DNA from 2 places in the Microbacterium sp. UMB0228 genome. Region 2 is predicted to be linked to the other one. Evidence: riboswitches for the same ligand, from Rfam matches in the RefSeq annotation. Region 2 holds a riboswitch; the other holds the start of a gene.
What was found. A riboswitch is a leader RNA that binds a small molecule or an ion and turns the genes downstream of it on or off. The one in region 2 is predicted to bind thiamine pyrophosphate.

Region 1 (3,394 bases), on a different contig from region 2:
ATCCCGCCGTCGCGGAGGAGGCCGACCTGCCCGGCCGCGCCACCGTGCTGGAACTCGACCTCGACCGGCTGCTCGCGCTCGCCGGAGGACGCATCGTGGCGGCATCGCTGTCCACGTTCCCGGCCGCGACGCAGGACGTCTCGCTCACGCTGCCGGCCGAGGTGCCGGCGGGCGAGGTCCGCGCGGCTCTCGTCGAGGGCGCCGGCGCGCTGCTGGAGTCGGTCCGGCTCGTGGACGACTACCGCGGCGAGGGCGTGCCCGAGGGATCGAAGTCGCTGACGTTCGCCCTGCGCTTCCGGGCAGGCGACCGCACGCTGACCGCCGCGGAGGCCTCCGAGGCGAAGATGGCGGGCGTCGCCGTCGCCGCGGAGCGCTTCGGCGCCGCCCTCCGCGACTGATCCCGATGCCGCGCGGCTTCCTTCTGAGGCCGCGCGGCATCAGGCGTTCGCGCGGCATCAGGCGACAGCAGCGCCCCTGGCCTGTGCGCACGCGAGTGCCTGTACTCGCGTGACGCCTGTACTCGCGTGACGCCTGTGCTCACGTGACGCCTGTACTCGCGTGAGGGCCTGTGTTCGCGTGAGGGCCTGTGTTCGCGTGAGGGCCTGTGTTCGCGTGAGGGCCTGTGCGCGCGCGGTGGTTTGTGCCGCTCCGCTCTGAGCGGAGGCCCTTCCCCCGAGTCGTCGATCCTGATGACATGGGCACATGACGGATGTGCTGATCCTGGGGGGAACCGGATGGCTGTCGGGGCGCATCGCCGCGCACGCGTTGGGGGCGGGGGCGTCGGTGACCTGCCTCGCCCGCGGCGGACGCCCGGCGCCGCCGGGAGCGACCCTCGTGCTCGCCGACCGCGACGACGAGGACGCCTATGACGTCGTCTCGCGCACCGACTGGGACCACGTCGTCGACGTCTCCTCCCGCGCCGCTCACGTCTCCGCGGCGGTCCGCGCACTCGGCGACCGGGCGTCGCGCTGGACCTACGTCTCGTCGATGTCGGTGTACCGCGACGACGAGACGGTCGGGACGGACGAATCGGCCCCGCGGCACCCGGCGGCACAGACCGGTGAGGACGCCGACTACGCGCGGCAGAAGGTCGCGGCGGAGGACGCCGTGCAGGAGAGCCTCGGCGACCGCGCGATCCTCGTCCGTCCCGGCCTCATCATCGGCGACGGCGACCCGAGCGACCGCTTCGGCTACTGGGCGGCGGCGTTCCTCCGGGCCCTGGACGAGCCGGTGCTGCTCCCGCCGCTCGACGGGCGCAAGACGCAGGTCATCGATGTCGAGGACGTCGCCGCCTTCGTCGTATCCGCCACCCTCACCGGTGCCGTGAACGCGATCGGCGACGTGCGCGAGCTGGAGGACGTGCTTCGGACGGTGCGCGCGGCCACCGGGCACACCGGGCACACCGGGCGGGTCGTCGTCGGCACGGAGGAGCGTCTCGTCGCGGAAGGCGTCGCGTACTGGGCGGGGCCGCGCTCGCTGCCGCTGTGGCTGCCGCCCGAGATGAGCGGATTCATGACCCGCTCGAACGCGCGGTACCGGCGCAGCGGAGGCACGCTCCGCCCCCTCGAGGAGACCGTGGAACGCGTCGTGGCTGACGAGCGCGAACGAGGCGTGGACCGGGAACGCCGCGCCGGACTGACACGGACGGAGGAACGGGCGCTGCTCGACGCCTTCGCTCGCTAGACTGCGAGGCAGTGACACGGGGTGCCGCATCCGCGGCTGAGATCACACCCGTCGAACCTGATCTAGTTCGTACTAGCGAAGGGATGTCGCAATGAGCGATCCTGTGCGTCCGGAATCCGTCCTCGACCTCGCCGTCACGGCGGGAAGGCTGCGGGAGGAGGTCCGGGCTGCGCCGCCGTTGACGCACTGCCTCACGAACGCCGTCGTGACGGGGTTCACCGCCAACGTGCTGCTCGCGCTCGGCGCGGCGCCGGCGATGGTCGACATCGTCGGCGAGGCCGGACCGTTCGCGGGTGCCGCCTCGGGGCTCCTCGTCAACCTCGGGACGCCGACCCCGGAGCAGCGGGAGGCGAGTCGGGAAGCCGTGGCCGGAGCGCTCGCCGCCGCCACGCCGTGGGTGCTCGATCCCGTCGCGATCGGCACGCTCCCGGTGCGGACGGCACTGGCCCACGAGCTGGCCGCGCGGCGCCCGACCGCCATCCGCGGCAACGCGTCGGAGATCCTCGCGCTCGCCGGGCACAGCAGCGGCGGCCGCGGCGTCGACGCGACGGACCGCACCGAGGCGGCGGCCGCAGCGGCCCGCGAGCTCGCCGACCGGTACGGCTCCGTGGTCGCCGTCTCCGGCCCGGTCGACCTCCTCACCGACGGGGAACGGGTGATCCGCATCGCCAACGGGCACGAGCTGCTCACGCGGGTGACGGGCGGCGGCTGCGCGCTGGGCGCCGTGATGGCGGCCTTCCTCGGGGCGTCCCGCGGTACCGGGACCGATGCGCTGACGGCGGTGGCAGCGGCGACCCTCGTCTACACGGTCGCGGCCGAGCAGGCGGCGGAGACCTCCCGCGGACCGGGCAGCTTCGCCGTCGGACTGCTCGATGCGCTGTCCGCCGTGACCCCGGCGGATCTCCGGGCCCGCGCCCGCGTCGAGGAGGAGACCCGATGACCGTCGACCTGTCCCTGTACCTCGTCACCGATCGGTCGCTGTGCGGGGCACGCGGGGTGGTCGCGACCGTCCGCGAGGCGGTGGCCGGCGGAGTCCGCATCGTGCAGCTGCGCGACAAGGAGGCGACGGACGAGGATACTGTCGACCAGCTCCTCGCTCTGTCTGCGGCCATCGACGGCCGCGCGCTGCTCGTCGTGAACGATCGCCTCGATGCGGCCGTCGAGGCGCGTCGTCGCGGCGCCAGGGTGGACGGGGTGCACCTCGGTCAGGCGGACGCCTCGGTGCTCCGCGCGCGCGAGCTCCTCGGCCCGGAGGCCCTGATCGGGCTGACCGCGAACACCTCCGCGCACCTCGAGGAGGTCGCCCCGCTGCCGCCGGGGACGGTCGACTACCTCGGCGTCGGCGTGATCCGCCCCACGCGCACGAAGCCCGACCATCCGGACCCGCTCGGCATCGACGGCTTCGCCGCGTTCGCCGCGCGCAGTGCGCTGCCGTGCGTCGCCATCGGCGGGGTGGACCTCGACGACACGGCGGCGCTGCGCGCGGCCGGTGCCGCCGGGATCGCGGTGGTCTCGGCGCTGTGCGCGGCAGTGGACCCCCGTGCTGCAGCCGCGGCCTTCCGTCGGCGGTGGCTCGGACGGGCGGTGCCGCATGTGCTCAGCATCGCCGGCAGCGATCCGTCCGGCGGCGCGGGCATCCAGGCCGACCTCAAGGCGATCGCCGCGCACGGGGGCTACGGCATGGCGGCCCTGACCGCCCTGACCGCCCAGA
Region 2 (3,394 bases):
GGCGGGCGAGCAGTTCGTCGACGCGCGCCTCGACCTCGTCCTCGGGGACGCCCAGCGCGCGCGGGCCGATGGCGAGCTCGTCCCGCACGGTGGTGGCGAGGAGCTGGTGCTCCGGCTCCTGGAAGACCATGCCGATCCGGGTCAGGAGGTCGCGGGACGCCCAGCGGATCGGCGCGGGATCGGCACCCTGCGCGAGCATCGGCGCCGCGGTCACGGCCCCCTCCGCGGGCGGGAGCAGGCCCGCGAGGGTCAGACCCAGCGTGGACTTGCCCGCGCCGTTCGGCCCGGTGATCGCGAGGGCCTCGCCCGCCCGCACGTCGAGGTCGATGCCGCGGGCCACCGGACGCCCCTTCACCCTCGCCACGGCGAGTGCACGGGCCGACAGCAGCACCTCGCCGGGCACCGCCCGCGGTGCCGGGGGCTCGACGGGAGGATGGCCGGGCACCCAGACGCCGTCCGCGGCCAGGCGTTCCCCCTGCGCACCGAGCACCGCGGCGGGAGGGCCGTCCGCGACCACCCCGCCGGCACCGAGCACGATGACCCGGGTGAGGAGCGGCAACCACACCTCGAGCCGATGCTCCACGACCACGAGGGTGGCGGGGTGCGCGGCGAGCATCCGCTCCACCGCCTCCCTGACCTCGCGCACCCCGTCCGGATCGAGGTTCGCCGTCGGCTCGTCGAGGAGGACGAGACCGGGGCGCATCGCGAGCATGCCGGCGAGGGCGAGACGTTGCTTCTGGCCGCCCGACAGCGCCTTGGTGGGATGATCGAGCGGCACGTCGAGGCCGACGGCAGCGAGCGCCGCCTCGACACGCGGCCAGATCTCCGCACGCGGCACGCCGAGGTTCTCGCACCCGAACGCGACGTCGTCGCCCGCGCGGGCGAGGATCACCTGGGAATCGGGGTCCTGGAGGACGAGACCGGCGCGCCCGCGAGTCGCCACCGCCGGAGCGTCGTCGACGAGGAGCTCCCCCGCGCTCTCGCCCTCCTCCTCGCCGCCGAGCACGCCCGCGAGGCCGTGCAGCAGGGTCGACTTGCCCGCCCCGGAGGCCCCGAGCACGAGAACCCGCTCGCCGGGCTCGATGCGGAACGAGATGTCGCGCAGCGCCCACGCCCGGCGGCTCGCATGCCGCCAGCCCCAGCCGCGCGCCTCGACGACCGCGGGAGCGACCTGCGCCGCCATCAGACGCGCACGCGCGCCTCGCGCCCGGACCCGAAGCGGTCCAGTGCTCCCGTCGCGGCGATGCCGCGGGCGAGCACCCACGACAGGGCACCGGCGATGACGGCGCCGGAGAGCACGGTGCTCACGAGGTAGATCACGGTGAACGCGGGACCGGAGCCGGCGTACCAGAGGATGAGGTTGTTGATGCCTCCCGCGAGCGCAGCGCCGGCACCGGCGAGGATCGCGACGGGCAGCGACCAGCGACGGTAGAAGAACAGCAGGAAGACGAGCTCGGCGCCGAGACCCTGCACGAGGCCCGCTTCGAGCGTGAGGAAGCCACCCCACTGGTTGCCGATGAGCGCCGAGACGACGGCGGCCAGCAGTTCGACGTAGATCGCCGCACCGGCCTTGCGGATGATGAGGCCGCCGAGCACTCCGGCGAACAGCCACGGTCCGTCCAGGAGCCCCTGGAGCCCGGGGAGCAGCGGCTCGAGCAGGGCCTTGGGGCCGAGGTACCCGACGTTCCAGGCCAGGAAGATCAGGCCGGCGGCGACGCCGAGCACGCTGGCGACGACGATGTCGACGATGCGCCACCGCAGATAGCTGCGCGCCGGAGCGCCGGTCGTCTTCGTGGAAGAGGATGCGGACGTGGACGTACTCATGTGAACTCCTCCCTGCGCTGGCATGACCCAGATCAGGTTCGACGGTCGAAGCGCGATTCGCTCCCTCTCAGCCCGGCTCGCCGGACTCCCGTGGTTGTGCTGTCGATCCTAGCGTCTTCCGCCCGCGCGTCCCGAGCCGTGCACGGCGGATTCCTGGCGGCATTCGGTACCGTAAGCGAGTGACCGCTTCCGATCCCCCTGAAGAGGCGTCCGGCGGCGTCGGCGTCGACGCGCGGCCCGAAGACTCCGCCCCCGCGTCCTCGCAGACCGTCGACCCGGTGCCCGCGAACACGACGGAGACCGTCGCGTGGGCCGACGCCTCGACACCGGCGACCGCGCTGACCTGGGTCGACACGGGCGTGGTCGAGGCCGGCTCCTCGACGCCGGAGTTCGACGCCACCCCGGACGCCGAGGCCGCCCCCGGTCTGCTGCGCGACGCGACGCTGCGTCCGGCGATCGCCGGCCCCGGGCTGCTCGTCCCGCTCGGGGTCCTCGCCGGTCTCATCGCCTCCTACGCCGGAAGCACGCTGCTCTGGCCGTTGCACGAGGTCGCCCCCACCGTCCAGGCCGTGGAGGTCACCCCGGTGGCCGCCCCCACCGCTGCCCTCGCGTGGCCGGAGGTGGGCGACGGCGCCGTGGGCATCGCGGGGATGACGACGGCCGCGTCCACGACCGCCCCGGTCAGCATCGCGAGCATCACCAAGGTCGTCAGCGCGCTCATGGTGCTCGACCGCCTGCCGCTCGCGCCCGGAGAGCAGGGCCCCGAGTTCTCCTTCACCTACGCCGACAGCATCCGCTACTGGGACTACCGGATCTCCAACCAGTCCGCACTGGATGTGCCCGTGGGCGGAGTGCTCACCGAGTATCAGCTCCTGCAGGGCACGCTGCTCGGCTCGGCCAACAACTACATCGATCGACTCGCCTCCGAGATCTGGGGATCCAACCGCGAGTTCGCGGCCGCCGCCGAGGTCTGGCTCGGTGAGCGCGGGCTCTCCGGCATCACCGTGGTCACGCCGTCCGGATTCGACGCGCGCAACGTCGCCACCCCGGAGGCGCTCGTGGCTCTCGGCGAGCTGGCGATGCAGAACCCCGTGTTCGCGGAGATCGTGGGCACCCGGTCGGTCGAGCTGCCGGGGGCGGGAACGGTGGAGAACACGAACGGCATGCTCGCGGACCCCGGGGTCGTCGGCATCAAGACCGGCACGCTCGTCGGCTGGAACCTGCTGACGGCCAAGGACGTCTCCGTGGGGGATTCGACGGTCCGCCTCTACGCCGCGGCACTGAACCAGGAGGACGACGAGGCGCGCCTCGCCCTCACGCGCGCGCTGTTCGCGCAGACCGAGGCGGCGCTGCAGGCGCAGGGCCCGGCCGTTCCGGCGGGGACGGTGGTCGGACGTGTCCGCACCGCCTGGGGCGAGGAGGTCGACGTCGTGACCGGTGCGGACGCGGATGTGGTGCTGTGGAACGGGGCGAGCGCGACCGCGACGGCTGTGTTCGATCTCGGCGAGCAGCGCGAGGCGGACGGCGACGTCGGCACCCTCACCACGGCCGGCCCCGTCGACACCACCGA

Region 1: it holds a riboswitch for thiamine pyrophosphate, as region 2 does, so the genes downstream of both, thiM (hydroxyethylthiazole kinase) here and CJ226_RS13060 (ECF transporter S component) in region 2, are expected to answer to the same signal.

Annotation. Positions count from the first base shown of each region.
Region 1 is NZ_PNFU01000003.1:612,379-615,772, forward strand. It holds gene pheT (phenylalanine--tRNA ligase subunit beta) at 1-398, shown strand, start outside; gene CJ226_RS10435 (NAD-dependent epimerase/dehydratase family protein) at 703-1,683, shown strand; TPP riboswitch at 1,691-1,784, shown strand; gene thiM (hydroxyethylthiazole kinase) at 1,775-2,623, shown strand; gene CJ226_RS10445 (bifunctional hydroxymethylpyrimidine kinase/phosphomethylpyrimidine kinase) at 2,620-3,394, shown strand, end outside.
Region 2 is NZ_PNFU01000005.1:169,534-172,927, forward strand. It holds gene CJ226_RS13055 (ABC transporter ATP-binding protein) at 1-1,183, opposite strand, end outside; gene CJ226_RS13060 (ECF transporter S component) at 1,183-1,824, opposite strand; TPP riboswitch at 1,817-1,926, opposite strand; gene CJ226_RS13065 (D-alanyl-D-alanine carboxypeptidase family protein) at 2,004-3,394, shown strand, end outside.